Regions from separate parts of the Methylobacterium sp. 092160098-2 genome, predicted to be linked through region 4. Evidence: riboswitches for the same ligand, from Rfam matches in the RefSeq annotation. Region 4 holds a riboswitch; each other region holds the start of a gene.

Region 1 (3,608 bases), on a different contig from region 4:
TAATATAAATACAGCATGTGTTCCATTTATCAGTCTTGCGCGTTGCAGATCGACGATATCTTGTCAGACTAAATGGGCCTCTGCCCGAGCCTCTTCACACCGGTTCACGCGCATGATCGGCGCGGCACTTCGCAGTCGGACCGGCCCGATTCCGGGGGAGCACCTTCACACCGAAGACCGCTCGTCGCATCCGGCCGGCCCCGGAAACGGCCCGGCGCCCACAGACAGAGGAGTGAACGCTTATGCACACGATCCGGGCTCTTCGCGCGGCGCTGGCCGCCTTACCCCTGTTGACCTTCGCGACGTTCGCGGACGCGACGGCCGCTGGCCCCACACCGGGCAAGGCGCTGGCCGGACCGACGGTGTCGGAAGCCAGGGTCACCATCGGCCGTCACAAGGCACTTCCGAAGAAGAAGCGTATCCATCGCGAGCGGAAGATGTAGGGGCGATCGAGCGACCGCAAATGCACGACTGACTTGACCGGCTGGCTTTGAACCGAACCGATCGAGAGCATGTGCCTGGTGCAAAGCCAGCCGGTCAGGGTATCGGGTTCGTGCCGAACGAGAAGTTTTGGCACGGGGCCACCGCGACCACGGCGATGACGCATGCCGCGATCCACGGCTGGACGGCAAGGCCGGCCCTGAGATGGAGCGGGTCACCGAAGGACCGTATGCCGAATCATGAGCTCGGGCCGCGCGTTCGACAGTCAGCAACACGATGCCAAGAGCGGACCATCGGATTTCCATTCAGCTGAGACGCTCGGCGCCCAGCGGCGCATGAAACAGGGCGTCGATGACCGCTCGTCCGTTCGGTTCAGCATGGCGCATATCCAGCCGCCATCGGCCCGCCGATCTCATTCGGACCCGCGTCGTCCGAGCCCAATCCGGTCCATCACCGCAACGTGAGAGCCGTGCATTCCATTGGGGATCGGACTGTGTCCATAGCGCCACACGTAACGTAACACTGTTACAAAGTTCGTCAGGCCCGTTGACCGGATGCGCGCCGGTGGCGAATATCGTCCGGCCAAGGTTCTTCGGGTCCCGGCCCGGAGCTAAGACGGGAATTCGGTGCGCTTTTCGGAGCGAATCCGAAGCTGCCCCCGCAACTGTGAGCGGCGAGCGCCTGCCACCGATGACCACTGGTGCTTGCACTGGGAAGGTCCGGCGGGCGCTTTGACCCGTGAGCCAGGAGACCTGCCTTCGGCACGATGACGTCCCTCGGGCGGGGTGCCCCGGCGGAGCGCGCGGTGTCGCCGTCTCGTGGGCGACGCTGCCCGTATCCCCGTGGCCTCCACCCGGCAACAGCGAGTGTGTGGTGGCGACCTCCGAACGTCCGTCTCTCGGCGAGCCTGCGCGGTTTTCAGCGCCATCAGCGCGTCGTCCGCGGACTCCGCATCGCGGTCGGCGGCTGGCGCTCGCCGCTGTCCTCTCGGCCGGGCTTCCGATCGAGGACGTGCGGGCGCAGGAGAGCGTGACGTTGGAGGAACTCTCGGTCGAGCAGGTCGGGGAGGGTGCCGGCCGCACGACGGCCTCCGGGCGCGGCACCATCGGCCTGATCGGCCCGACGCCGGGATACGGAGCGGGCACGGCCGTCAGCGCCACGCGCACCGCCACTCCGCAGATCGACGTGCCGGTGGCCGTGTCCGTGGCGCCGCGGGAGACGATCACCGACCTCGCCGCCACCCGCGTAGACCGGGCGTTCAACTATCTGCCCGGCGTCGCCCAGCAGAACAATTTCGGGGGTCTCTCGATCTTCAGTTACGCCATTCGTGGTGTGACGACCTCGGAGATCTACAAGAACGGTTTCCCCCTCAATCGCGGGACCCCGCCTCCGCCCGACGCGCAGAACATCGAACGCATCGAGGTGCTCAAGGGACCGGGGGCGGCCCTGTTCGGACGCAGCGATCCCGGCGGGCTCGTCAACCTCATCACCAAGCAACCCACCGCCGAACGGTTCGTCGAGTTCGGCAATCAGGTCGATTCGTTCGGTCTGACCCGCGGCACCATCGATGCCGGCGGTGCCCTGAACGCGGACGGGACGGTCCTCTATCGCTTCAATCTCGCCGCACAGGGGGCCGGCAGCTTCCGCGACTTCGTGGACAGCGACCGGCTGCTCGTGGCTCCAGTGGTGAGTTGGCAGGTCACGCCGGACACACGCGTTACGGTCGAGACCGAGTTCGTGAAGAACCGCATCGTCTTCGACCGGGGCGTGATCGCGCTCAATCGCCAGCTCGGCTTCCTGCCGCTCTCGCGGTTCCTCGGCGAGCCCGGTCAGAGCACCTACCAGAACAACAATTCGCTGCAGGTCCGCGTCGATCATCGCTTCGATGAGAACTGGCAGATGCGGCTCGCCGCTTACTTCAACACCGGCGATCTGGAAGGGGAATCGGCGGAGATCCGCGGAATCGCCGCCAACAACCGCACCGTCTTTCGCGACCGCAACGTGCGCGACTATCGCTGGGACGTGGCGGTCGGTCAGGCCGACCTGATCGGGCGGTTCGATACGGGCGGCATCGGCCACACGCTCCTCCTCGGCATGGACCGGGAGAGCACCGACAGCCGGACGGTCTATCTGCGCTCGAACTTCCGCACGAGCCCCTTCGCCCTCGACATCTATTCGCCGGTCTACGGACAGGCGCTGCCGCCGATCACCATCCCACGCAACAATATCGAGCGCATCACCAATACCGGCCTCTATGCGCAGGACGAGATCGTCCTGAGCCCGGAATGGCGGGCGCTGATCGGCCTTCGGCTCGACATCTTCGAGCAGAGCTTCCGCGAGCGCGTGGTGCGCAGCCAAGTGGACCAGTCGCGGGTCGCGGCCTCGCCCCGGGCGGGCCTGGTCTACCGGCCGATCCCGGAACTCGCCTTCTACACCAATGTCGGCACGAGCTTCCGGCCGAATATCGGCACCGACGCCGCCGCCGTCACGCGCGGCACGGCGCTGCCGCCCGAGACCGGCCTCGGCTACGAGGTCGGCGCCAAGTCCGAATTATTCGGCGGCAATTTGCTCCTCACCGCCGCCGCCTTCCGCGTGGAGCGGGAGAACGTGCTCACGCCCGACCCGGCGAATACCGGCTTCTCCCTCGCGGCCGGCGCCGTGCGCAGCCAGGGCTTTGAGCTGACGGCTCAAGGACAGATCACGCCGGAACTGAAGCTCCTGGCCGGCTACGTCTATGCCGATGCCCGCGTTACCAAGGACAACGTGCTTCCGGTCGGCGCCCCCCTGGTCAACGTGCCCCGCCACTCCGGCAGCCTGCTCGCGGTCTACGAGCCAGCAGGCGCGTGGCGCGGCTTCGGGATCGGCGGCGGCGTGCGCGGCGTGGGCGAGCGGGCGGGCGACGCGGCGGGGTCCGGCTTCACCCTGCCGGGCTTCATCGCGGTCGATGCGCTGGCCTATTACAAATTCGGCAACGCCCGCGTGGCGCTCAACATCGAGAATATATTCGACACCGATTACTATGAGAGTTCACTGAACGTATTCCGCGTCTATCCGGGCTCGCCCCGTCGCATCACGGGCTCCGTGACGGTGCGGTTCTGATGGCGGTTGAGCCGGTGTTGGCGCTCGGCCGCGTCGTCAAGCAGTTCGGAGGCAGGACCGCCCTCAGC
Region 2 (3,608 bases), on a different contig from region 4:
ATACCCAGAAATGGGTATCGAGGGTTCGAATCCCTCCGTCTCCGCCATTTAGCCCTAAGATGTTGTAAAAGCAGCACTTTTCTCGCTTCGTCCGGCCAGCTTTGGGGACACAGCGTCATCGTAGCCGTACGGGATGAGGCCAAAGGTGCGGCACCCCGACCACCTGCAATGCCGTCGTGGGCGCTGGTCCCTGCGACTCAGGGTGCCAGCCCATCTCGTCTCCACGGTCGGACAGACCCACCTCGTCCGGGCTCTCGACGCGAGCACCGAGGCTGTTGCGCGGCAGCGACGGTGGATCGCGCTGGCGCTGCTCTGGGACTGGATCGGTGCGCAGACCGTATCGGACGGTTGGGAGCCCGCCCGGGCGGCTGCCCTGACCGGTTCAGGACGGTCCCGCGACGATACCGGGCGCGAGTGCCCCGACCCAACGCCTCATTCTCTCCCCAAGAGACGACCCGAAAGGATGGCCGCGATCATGCTCATCCAGGGGGCTCATCGCGCCAGACCACAATGCTCACGACGCTGGAGCGCTGGTTGAAGGAGATCGATGGGTCCAGACCAAGCAATCTCGGATGCAGCACGCCCTTGCCGTCCGGGAGTTCGCACAAACTCAGCCGTCAAACTATGCCGTCCGCGGCGTGGATCGACGCACCGCGGGTGAGTTCGTCAGCGACGTGCTCCTGCGGAGTCGGGCGTCTCAGGCCACGGTCCATCGACAGATCGCGGCGCTCTCTTCGATGTGGCAGCGGCTCATCAAGCGTGGCTTTGTCGCCGACAATCCGTGGCTGGGCCAGGGTAGCGTCGCGAACGGATCGAGGCAGGAGCCATCGAAGCGCGCCGACACCGCTGATGAGCTTGTCACGCTCCTCACGGCTGATCCTGTGGCGATCATGGGCCAGCGGTAGGGGACGGTGCTGTTCGACCTCATGCGGGTCGGCTTACTGACCGGCTGCCGCATCAGCGAGCCTTGCCAGCTTCGCACCGCCGACATGCGCACAGAGGGGCGAGCGTTCCGCATCTCTCACGGAAAACGGAGCATGCCCGGCGCGTCGTACCAGTTCATGGATCAGCTTGGCCGATTTTGCAGCAGCGCGTTGCACGCTCGTCAGACGGCTGGGTATGCTCGGGTCTCACGCCCGCGGGGCCGGACGGGAAGCGAAGCTGGATCGTGGTGAAGCGATTTGCCACCTTTTGCCAGAAGGTGCTTGGGCCCAGCAAACAGGTCGATGTCCATAGCTTCAGACGATACTTCGCAACTTATCTCCAACGGGCCTCTACGCACACCACAACAGTAAACAGCAGCGTTATCGCCGAGCTTATGGGTCACGCCAAGCCGCGCTCGGCCTTGCCGTATACGCGTCAGGACTCGGACCGGAGCAACTCCGAGCCGCCATCGAGGCTTTAGATCGGGCGATCGAACCACAGGTGATCAAGCCTCTTATAGCCAAACCGTGTCGCTTCGCGTCCGGTCAAGTTCGGCAATGGGTGTGACGCGGTAATTGGCGCGATGCGCGGAAGCGACCGTTCGATAACGGCGAGGTTACGGACCCCATTGTCACAGCGAGGCCACACACGGTCGCCGATCTTCCTCATGGCTTGACGTGGCCTGACAAGGCGACGGATGGTGACAGCGACGGTTCCCTTCGGGGATCAAAAGGGAACGCGGTGAAGGGCTTGCCCTGAAGCCGCGGCTGCCCCCGCAACTGTAAGCGGCGAGCCCAGCACCACCGCGTCACTGGATGTGCCTCATCCGGGAAGACGGTGCGAGGGCGGTGACCCGCGAGCCAGGAGACCTGCCGTCAGTCGTGGTCACACGCGAAACGCGTCGGGCGGGGTGTCCTGACGGGTGTCGAAGCGCCGGGCTGACGCTGGGCGTGGAGACCTCATTCGCGGTGACGTGCCACTCCCGTCGCCCGAGGCTCCCGTGTCCCGTCGTCCCACCATCCGAATGCTCTCGACCTGGTCGGGCGTCGGCCTCGCCGCCCTGGCCTCGGCGGCCGCAGCTCAGGACCGCTCCACGCCGAGTGCGGCGACCACCGAGACGACGCTGGAGGAGATCTCGGTCACCGCCGACACAGCCGTATCCGCATCGCCGCGCGTCGGTCCGGCCGCGAGCGCGGGCTACGTCGGGGGTACGACCGGGATCGGTGGGATCAGCACCCCCGTGGCTTCCGCCAGTTCGGGTGTCATCACGGGCGCACAGCTTAACAGCCGTCCGGTGACGCGCCCCGGCGAGGTGTTGGAGTCGGTGCCGGGCCTGATCGTCACGCAGCACTCCGGCGAGGGCAAAGCCAATCAGTTCTTCTTGCGCGGGTTCAACCTCGACCACGGCACCGACATAGCCCTGTTCCTCGACGGCATGCCGCTCAACATGCGAACCCATGCCCACGGACAAGGCTACGCCGACATCAACTTCCTGATCCCGGAACTCGTCGGCGCGGTGGAATTCCACAAGGGTCCGTATTTCGTCCGCGACGGTGACTTCGCCTCTGCGGGCTCCGTGCGGATCGACTATCTCGACACGACCGCGAAAAACGTCGCCCTGACCTCCATCGGCAGCTTCGGCTACAAGCGCGCGCTCTCGATCGCTACCGTACCACTCGGTGAGGGCAACCTCCTCCTCGCGGGGGAAGCCCAGGTCTACGACGGCCCGTGGGTGGTCCCGGACGCCCTGCGCAAGATCAACGGCGTGGCCCGCTACAGCCAGGGTACGCCGCTCGACGGCTTCTCGGTCACCGGCATGGCCTATGCGGCGCGCTGGACCGCCACCAACCAGATCCCAGAGCGCGCTGTGACGGAGGGGCTGATCAGCCGCTACGGCACGATCAACCCGACCGATGGCGGCGACACCTCGCGCTTCTCGCTCTCGGGCAAGTTCAGCGCAACGGACGACACGGGCGTGACGCGGGCCTCGGCCTACGTCATCCGATCCCAATTGAACCTGTTCAACGACTTCACTTACTTCCTCAATGATCCGGTGAACGGCGACCAGTTCCACCAGCTCGATCAGCGCATCATCGGCGGCGGTGAGGCCCTGCATATCTTCCAGGGCGACCTGTTCGGGAGGCCGATGGAAAACGAGATCGGCGTGCAGACCCGCACCGACTCGATCCGCGTCGGCCTGTTCAACACAACGAACCGGCAGTATCGCTCGGGCGTGCTCGACGACCGGGTGGTGGAGACAAGTGGAGCCTTCTACTTCGACAACCGCGTGCGCTGGACCGACTGGCTGCGCACCAGCGTCGGTTTCCGCGCGGACGGATACTACGCCAGCGTCGTCTCGGACACGCCAGCCAATTCGGGCAAGGCGCGCGATGGCATCGTCAACCCAAAGCTCGGCCTGACGCTCGGGCCGTGGTTCGACACCGAACTCTTCGTGAACTACGGCGGCGGCTTCCACTCGAACGATGTGCGCGGCGTGACCGCCACGGTGGATCCGACCTCCTCGCTGTTCAACACGACCCGCTCGCCCTTCCTCGTGCCCTCCACGGGCTACGAGATCGGCCTGCGCAACCGGTCCATTGCCGGGCTGGAGACGAGCCTCGCCCTGTTCCGGCTCGATTTCGCCTCAGAGAACCTGTTCCAGGGCGATACCGGCACCACGGAGC
Region 3 (3,608 bases), on a different contig from region 4:
ATGTTCTACACGCGTCCGGATTCCCGCGCCGCCTTCAAGGCGGATGTCGAACGGATGTACCTGGACGCCCTGAAGGTCCGCGATGGCGGCTCGGCGCGTTCGGCCGGCGCACCCGCGGAACGTCTCAGGACCGCACCGTGACGTGTTCGGCCGGGATGCAGGCGGCAAGGTCGTCGCCGGTCGGATCGTGACCGGCGCGACCGATCAGACATCGTCGAAGGCGAGAGCTTCGGCCGGGTACTCCACCATGCTCCGGCGCTGAGCGTCGGTATTCTGCCACTCGCCGACCTTCATGTACCGGCCTTCGCGATCGCGAACCTCGACCACTTTCCCGATCGTGGGAATCGACTGAAAGCCCTGCGGCCAATTGGACGCGAAGTAGAACACCTGCTCGACGCGCTCCGAAAGGTGGCAGATCGCCGGCCCGAAGGTTCCGAGCCCGAAGACGAGGTAGCGGCCGTTCACCAGAGCGGCAACGTCGGAGATCAGCGATTCGCTCTGGATCTCTACGGGCAGGCCGCGCTGCGCCGCATAGGCCTCCACTTCTGCAATGACCGGGTTGAGCCGGTTCTCGAAGACGAGCTTGACGGAACGGATGCGGCCCTCGGCCTGCAGCCGGTCGATGACCATCCGGTAGAAGGCGAAGGGCGGCTGCGGATAGTGCGGGTCGACCCAGGTGCTGAAGATGTCGCCCGACCGGATATGGATCAGGAGCTGATCGTCGGGCTTGGCCGCAAATGTCCGCGGCAGGCCGTTGAACAGGGGCCGGATCACATCCTGAACGATCGCGCGCGAGTCGATCGGGCCCTGCAGCGCCGTCACCCGCTCGAACTGCGTCGGATCGAAAAACAGCCCTGACAGGAAGTAGCCGTCCGGCGGAAGCGGCTCGTCCGGCGGAATGAACGTGATGCCGTCGCAGGTCAGCCTCTGGGTCAGAAAGATCACCTTGCTGCGGTCGACCTTCGGGACCTTGATGTATTTCAGGTTGAGCGCCTTCGCGATCGAGACCGCGATGATGTACTGCACGAGGCAGTTGCCGAAGGCGCCGTTCTCGAACAGCGACAGGCCGACGAGGTTGCGGCTAGCCCGGCCAGGCGCGGCTTCGAGATTGTAGGTGACGTAGACGTTAGCGCCGGGCTTCTCGTTCAGGAGCGTGATGTCGAGCCAGAGGAGCGCCCGCAGGGCGATGAGGTCGATGGCGGCTTCATCGGCGCGGATGTCGACGCCTGCGACGAGCGCAGGATCCGGCACCGCGATCCGCACGAGACGCGCCCAGGCCCGCTCGTCGGCGCCGATGGCGGCCACGAGGGCGCCCGGCTTGGCGGTCCAGCCGACGATGTCGGGCGCGGACCACGTGACGCCGTCCTGCGAGACCTCGACGGCCACATCGCCGACCTCGGGCGCGACAGCATCCTGTACGGGTCGCAGCGCGACCGCGCGGATCGGAAAGCGACCGCCCAGATCGATCTCGAGCCAGGCGGTGTCTTCATCCTGTACGATCCGGGGGGCGCGGCCGGTGGCGAGATCGACGAGGACCGGGCTCGGATCGTCTGCGAGGGCCATCGGGTCTCCGAGAACTGAGCGGAGGTGCCCATGCCGGGCCGGCCGGGCATCCGGTGCGGCGGTGCCCGCATCGGGGCGTGGACGTCAAGCCCGGCCACCCGCGAAGGGACGCACGGGAATCCGAACGGATCTGGCGCCGCTCCGTTGTGTCGTCGCCGGCATGCGTCTACAACGTGCCGGTGACGGTGCCCTGGCAACGGGGTGAAAAGGGAATGCGGTGAGGGGTTTCGCCCCGATTCCGCGGCTGCCCCCGCAACTGTGAGCGGCGAGCGCCTGCCAAGCGCCACCGGAGCGATCCGGGAAGGCGGTGGGCGCGCCGAGCCGCGAGCCAGGAGACCTGCCGTCGCAACAGGATCCCGCAATGCCGCCGGTGGGGCGGCTGGAGACACTCGACGATGACCGCTCAGACCCTCGCCCCCGTCGCCGCCGGTACCCGCTCGTCGGAGCGTCCGGTCGCCGTCGCGCTCGCGGCCATGCTGGGCCTCGGCCTGCTGTTCATGGCGGGTTTCTCGCCGGCGATCGCGTTCCACAACGCGGCGCACGACTTCCGCCATACCCAGAACTTCCCCTGTCACTGACGCCCTCGGCGCAGGGATGATCATTCGGCTTCTGTCGGCGGCCCTGGCCGCCGGCTTCTTCGCGGCTGCCGTTGTGACGGGCCTCGAACTCACGCTGACCTCGCCGCTGATCGTCGCGGCCGAGCGCTACGAGCAGCAGGAACCCTCGCATCAGGCCGCGAAGGCCCTTCCGATCGTGCTCGCCCATGCCGGGCATGACCACGCCGCACCCGCCGCGGCACCGGAATGGCAGCCCGGCCCCGGACTGCCGCGGATGGCCTTCACCGGTCTTGCGACCCTCGTCGGCGGCGTCGGCTACGCCCTGCTGCTCGGCGCGGTGATGATCGCCTGCGGCCGCGAGCCGACGCCGCAGGTCGGTCTCGCCTTCGCGGTGGCGGGCTTCGCCAGCGTCGCCCTCGCGCCGGGCCTCGGCCTGCCGCCGGAACTGCCCGGCAGCGCCGCTGCACCGCTGGCCGCGCGGCAGGCTTGGTGGGTGATGACCGCGGCGGCGACCGGAATGGGACTCTACCTGATCACGATCCGCCGTGCTCTGATCACGATCCTGGGTGGCCTCGTCCTGATCATAACCCCCCACGTCGTCGGCGCCCCGCAGGCGCCGGAGGGCGCGTCGGAGCTTCCGGCCGCGCTGGCCGCACAGTTCGCCGCCCGGTCGCTGGCGATCAGCTTCGTCTTCTGGATCTTGATCGGGTTGGGGCTCGGCTGGGCGTGGCAGGCGTTTTCCCGCGACACGCAACGGGGAACGGCCCGTGCCTGAGACCGTCCTGTACGTCTGCACGACCTGCCGCCGTCCGGACGACGATCCGGATGGACCGCGCGCCGGAGCACGCCTTCTGGAGGCGCTTCAGGCCCGGAGCGCCGGCACGCCGGACCTGCGGATCGAGGCGGTGGAATGCCTGTCGGTCTGCAAGCGGCCCTGCACCGTGGCGGTCGCCTCGGCCGACCGCTGGACCTACGTCTACGGCGACATGGATCCGGCCGCCTCGGCGGAGACCATCCTCGCCGGGCTCGCGGCCTATGCGGCGACCTCGGACGGCATCGTGCCCTGGCGCGAGCGTCCGGAGGCCTTCCGCAAGGGCGTGATCGCCCGCATCCCCCCGTTCCCTGAACCCCGCCCGCTCCCCGCCGGCACCCTGGAGGCCGCGGAATGACCATCGTGAACAAGATCCCCTGCACCATCGTCACGGGCTTCCTCGGAGCCGGCAAGACGACACTGGTCCGCCACGTGGTCGAGAACGCCAGGGGGCGCCGCCTCGCCATCCTGGTCAACGAGTTCGGCGACGTCGGTTTCGACAAGTCCTTCCTCGCCGCCTGCGGGGTCGAAGGCTGCACCGAAGAGGCTATCGTCGAGCTGCCGAATGGCTGCATCTGCTGCACGGTCGCGGACGATTTCGTTCCGGCGCTGGAGACTCTTCTCGGCCGCGCCGAGCCGCCGGAGCACATCCTGATCGAGACCTCGGGCCTCGCGCT
Region 4 (3,608 bases):
GGAGGCGGCCGCGCGCTGCTCGCGGCGGGTCGGACCGGGTGTCGGCGCGGGGGCAGGGGCCGGGGCAGGCCCAGGGGCCTCCGAGCGCTTGGAAACGGGCCGGCTGCCGGGCTTCGCCGCCAGCGGACCGCGCGGCGCGGCGGCGTCGCGCCGCGGCTTCGCGGGCCGGGCCGGGGCTGCGGCTGCGGCGCCCTGCGCACCCCAGGGATCGCGCGCACCCGCATCGTCGCCGCGATTGCGGGCCGCGCGCTCTGCAGCGTCGCGGGCGCTGGTGCGCGGGCCCGTGCGGGCACGGCCGTCGGCCTGGAACTTGCCGGGCTTGAACTTGCCCGCATCGAACTTGCCGGCCTGAGGCTTGCGCCCCTTCGGCCCGCCGCTTTTGGGAGGTCGTGTCGTCATGCTTCCGCCGGCACCCGTCTCCGCTTCGGACGGAGCGTCCGGGCGCATGGGCCGCGGCGTCGCGGACGTCCGGACCGATGGGATTGCACGGCTGTAGCATCGCCCGCGCGCAGCGGCAAAGGCGGCAGCGCGATCGCGCCCGTCAGGGCTCCGCGTCCCACGCCGCGCGGAGCCAGGCCTTCAGGCCGGTCGGGAAGAGTTCCGGCCCGCCCGGGACGTCGAGCCCGTCGAGATCGCACCACCGCGCCACGCAGGCGGTGCCGCAATCCTCGTGGAAGACGAAGCGCTCCTGTCCGTCGAACCGGCCGGGCGGCAGGGCGACCGGGAACAGGAACAGCACCTCGTGCCCGACCTGCCCCTCGTGCAGGAAGATGTTCTCCACGACGCGCGGGCCGCCGAGCACCGTGACGGTGATGCCGAGCTCCTCTTCGAACTCCCGGATCAGCGCGTCCTCGGCCCTCTCACCGAACGCAACGCTGCCACCGAGGGGCCGGACACCTGTCAGCCGCCCGTCATCCGCATGGATCTCCGCCACCAGCAGGCTATCGCCGCGCCGAGGGAGCCCCAAGGCCTTCACGCGGATCTCCGCAGGGGGACGCCAGACCGTCATGCCGAACCGGCTAGATCGTTCCCGACGGCGCCGCAACGAACCGGCGGGCCGCCGCGTCGATCCACGACAACTCCCGGACGTGCGGTTGACGCCCGGACGCACGACGGCCAAGCTGTTCCTCGACGGTTCCCCTCGGGGATCAAAAGGGAACGCGATGAGGGGTCCGCCCCGAAGCCGCGGCTGCCCCCGCAACTGTAAGCGGCGAGCCCTTCACCACCACGTCACTGGGTCACCCCGGGAAGACGGTGCGAGGGCGGCGACCCGCGAGCCAGGAGACCTGCCGTCAGCCGTGGTCACACGCGAAACGCGCCGGGCGGGGTGTCCTGGCGGGTGTCGAGGCGCCGTCAATCCCGAGGGGAGGCGGCCGCCGAGGCCTCGTTCGCGGTGACGTGCCACAGCAAGCGCGCCCGCGACGCCGTTCCCATGTCCGTCTCCACCGTTTCGCGACCTGCGATCCCTGTTCCGGGGGGCCTCCGCGCACCCGTTCAGGCTCAGGTTTCCAGATGGTCGAGGCATTGTAATGTTATTACAATGCTTATAGGACAAAGGGGCCGGCGCGCGCCGTGCACGGACCGCTTCCCCCATGCTTCTCTCGATCCATCGCGCCCGCTCCGGCGGGCCGGCTCCCCTCTGCGGCGTTCTCCTCGCGCTCCTCGCCAGTCCGACCGCCGCCCAGGAGGCCGTCACCCTGGATGAACTCGCCGTGGCCGGCGCGGGCGGAGACCCGAACCACGCTGCACCGAACGGCCTCAATTTGCGCACCCCCGACCGGACCGCGAGTCGCCTCGGTCTGACGCCGCTGGAGACGCCGGCCAGCCTCGACATCGTGTCGGGTGAGACCGCGCGGCTGCGCGGCCAGGATACGATCGCCGAAGCCGTGACCCAGGACGCCACCGGCATCACCACCATCGCGGCACCCGGCAACGGCAACGGCGCCTTCACATCCCGGGGCTTCGCCGGCCCGAACTCGATCCAGCAGCTCTACGACGGCACGCGCTTCTACGTCGGCGCCAACACGGTGACCTTCCCGTTCGACACGTGGAACGTCGAGCGGATTGAGGTGCTCCGCGGCCCGTCTTCGGTGCTCTACGGCGACGGCGCCATCGGCGGCGTAATCAACGTGGTGCCGAAGAAGCCGGTCTTCGTGCCGATCAACGCCGCCCGCGCCGTTGTCGGCACGGATAGCGTCGCGCGCCTTGCGTTCGATTCGGGCGGTGGAATCGGTCAAGCGGAGTTCGGCGACACCTTCGCGTATCGCCTCAACGTCAGCGGCAATCGCGCCGACGGCTGGATCCGGCCGGAGGGCGATTTCCGCAACCTCGCGGTCTCGGCCGCCCTGCTGTTCCGGCCGAGCGCCGATCTGGCGTTCACCCTGAGCCACGATTTCGGCTACCAGGAGCCCGCCCGCTACTGGGGCACGCCGCTCGTCGAGGGACGGATCCCGGATCTCATCCGGTTCAACAACTACAACGTCCGGGACGCGAAGATCACCTGGGCCGACAACTGGACCCAGCTCAAGACCGAATGGTCGCCCTCGGCCGACATCACGATCCGCAACACCGCCTACCGGCTCACCAGCCGGCGCCACTGGCTCGACGTCGAGCAATATTCCTACAACCGCGGCACCGGGCTGGTGGACCGGGGCGACTATCTGGAAATCTACCACAGCCAGGAGCAGGTCGGTGACCGGCTCGACGCGACGTTCCGGGGCAGCCTGTTCGGCTTGCCCAACCAGTTCGTGGCCGGGTTCGACGTGAACCACATCGACTTCCGGCACACCAACAACTTCTACTTCGACCAGCCCACGAGCGTGCCGCTCGTCGGCTACGATCCGGGCCTCTTCCCGCAGAACGGGCGAGCCCGTCCGGCCTACGCCACGCAGACGAGCCAAGCCTCGGTCTTCGCGGAGGACCGTCTGATCCTGTCGGACAAGCTCTCGTTCCTCACCGGCGTGCGCCTCGACGTACCGACGCTGAATCGGGAGGACCTGCAGACGGGATCGCGGTTCGAGAAGACCTACCGGGCGCTGGGCTACCGGTTCGGCCTCGTCTACAACCCGACGCCGGACAGCGCGCTCTACGCCCAGTACAGCTTCGCCACCGACCCGGTGAACAGCCTGATCACGCTGAACCAGTCGCTGGCGGGCTTCAAGCTCGCCACAGGCGATCAAGTCGAGATCGGCGCCAAGGGTCTTGCCTTCGACGGTGCCGTGGAATGGACCATCGCGGGCTACCGGATCGTCAAGGACAACCTGATCTCGGCAATCCCCGGCCAGCCGACGCTGTCCACGCAGGTGGGGAGCCAGTCCTCGCAGGGATTCGAGCTGGCCTTGGGCTGGCGCTTTGCTCCGGGCTGGCGGCTGGACGGCAACCTCGCGCTGCTGCACGCGCAGTACGACCGGTTCGACCAGACTGTGAACGGCGCCACCGTGTCGTATGCCGGCAATCAGCCGATCGACGTGCCGGAGCGGGTGGCCAACCTCTGGCTGACCTGGGACGTCTACCGCGACTGGATCGCGCGGGTCGGGCTTCAGAACGTGGGGCAGGTCTACAGCGACTTCGGCAATACGGCGCGGCGCCCGGCCTACAACCTCGTCAAC

The links. Region 4 has a riboswitch for cobalamin ahead of PQI07_RS34315 (TonB-dependent receptor). Riboswitches for the same ligand answer to the same signal wherever they lie in the genome.
Region 1: another riboswitch for cobalamin. It lies ahead of PQI07_RS02915 (TonB-dependent siderophore receptor); the one in region 4 lies ahead of PQI07_RS34315 (TonB-dependent receptor).
Region 2: another riboswitch for cobalamin. It lies ahead of PQI07_RS11690 (TonB-dependent receptor); the one in region 4 lies ahead of PQI07_RS34315 (TonB-dependent receptor).
Region 3: another riboswitch for cobalamin. It lies ahead of PQI07_RS16890 (CbtB domain-containing protein); the one in region 4 lies ahead of PQI07_RS34315 (TonB-dependent receptor).

Annotation. Positions count from the first base shown of each region.
Region 1 covers NZ_JAQPZJ010000001.1:644,780-648,387, reverse strand. Annotated here, with positions in the region: gene PQI07_RS02920 (hypothetical protein) at 243-443, shown strand; cobalamin riboswitch at 1,010-1,216, shown strand; gene PQI07_RS02915 (TonB-dependent siderophore receptor) at 1,453-3,540, shown strand; gene PQI07_RS02910 (ABC transporter ATP-binding protein) at 3,540-3,608, shown strand, end outside.
Region 2 covers NZ_JAQPZJ010000001.1:2,493,830-2,497,437, reverse strand. Annotated here, with positions in the region: tRNA gene PQI07_RS11700 (tRNA-Ser) at 1-47, shown strand, start outside; gene PQI07_RS37860 (DUF6538 domain-containing protein) at 134-538, shown strand; gene PQI07_RS11695 (hypothetical protein) at 573-905, shown strand; cobalamin riboswitch at 1,618-1,815, shown strand; gene PQI07_RS11690 (TonB-dependent receptor) at 1,949-3,608, shown strand, end outside.
Region 3 covers NZ_JAQPZJ010000001.1:3,580,677-3,584,284, reverse strand. Annotated here, with positions in the region: gene PQI07_RS16900 (S10 family peptidase) at 1-141, shown strand, start outside; gene PQI07_RS16895 (discoidin domain-containing protein) at 205-1,563, opposite strand; cobalamin riboswitch at 1,730-1,922, shown strand; gene PQI07_RS16890 (CbtB domain-containing protein) at 1,959-2,141, shown strand; gene PQI07_RS16885 (CbtA family protein) at 2,158-2,895, shown strand; gene PQI07_RS16880 (DUF1636 domain-containing protein) at 2,888-3,289, shown strand; gene cobW (cobalamin biosynthesis protein CobW) at 3,286-3,608, shown strand, end outside.
Region 4 covers NZ_JAQPZJ010000003.1:444,607-448,214, reverse strand. Annotated here, with positions in the region: gene PQI07_RS34325 (RluA family pseudouridine synthase) at 1-399, opposite strand, end outside; gene PQI07_RS34320 (NUDIX hydrolase) at 542-976, opposite strand; cobalamin riboswitch at 1,116-1,308, shown strand; gene PQI07_RS34315 (TonB-dependent receptor) at 1,593-3,608, shown strand, end outside.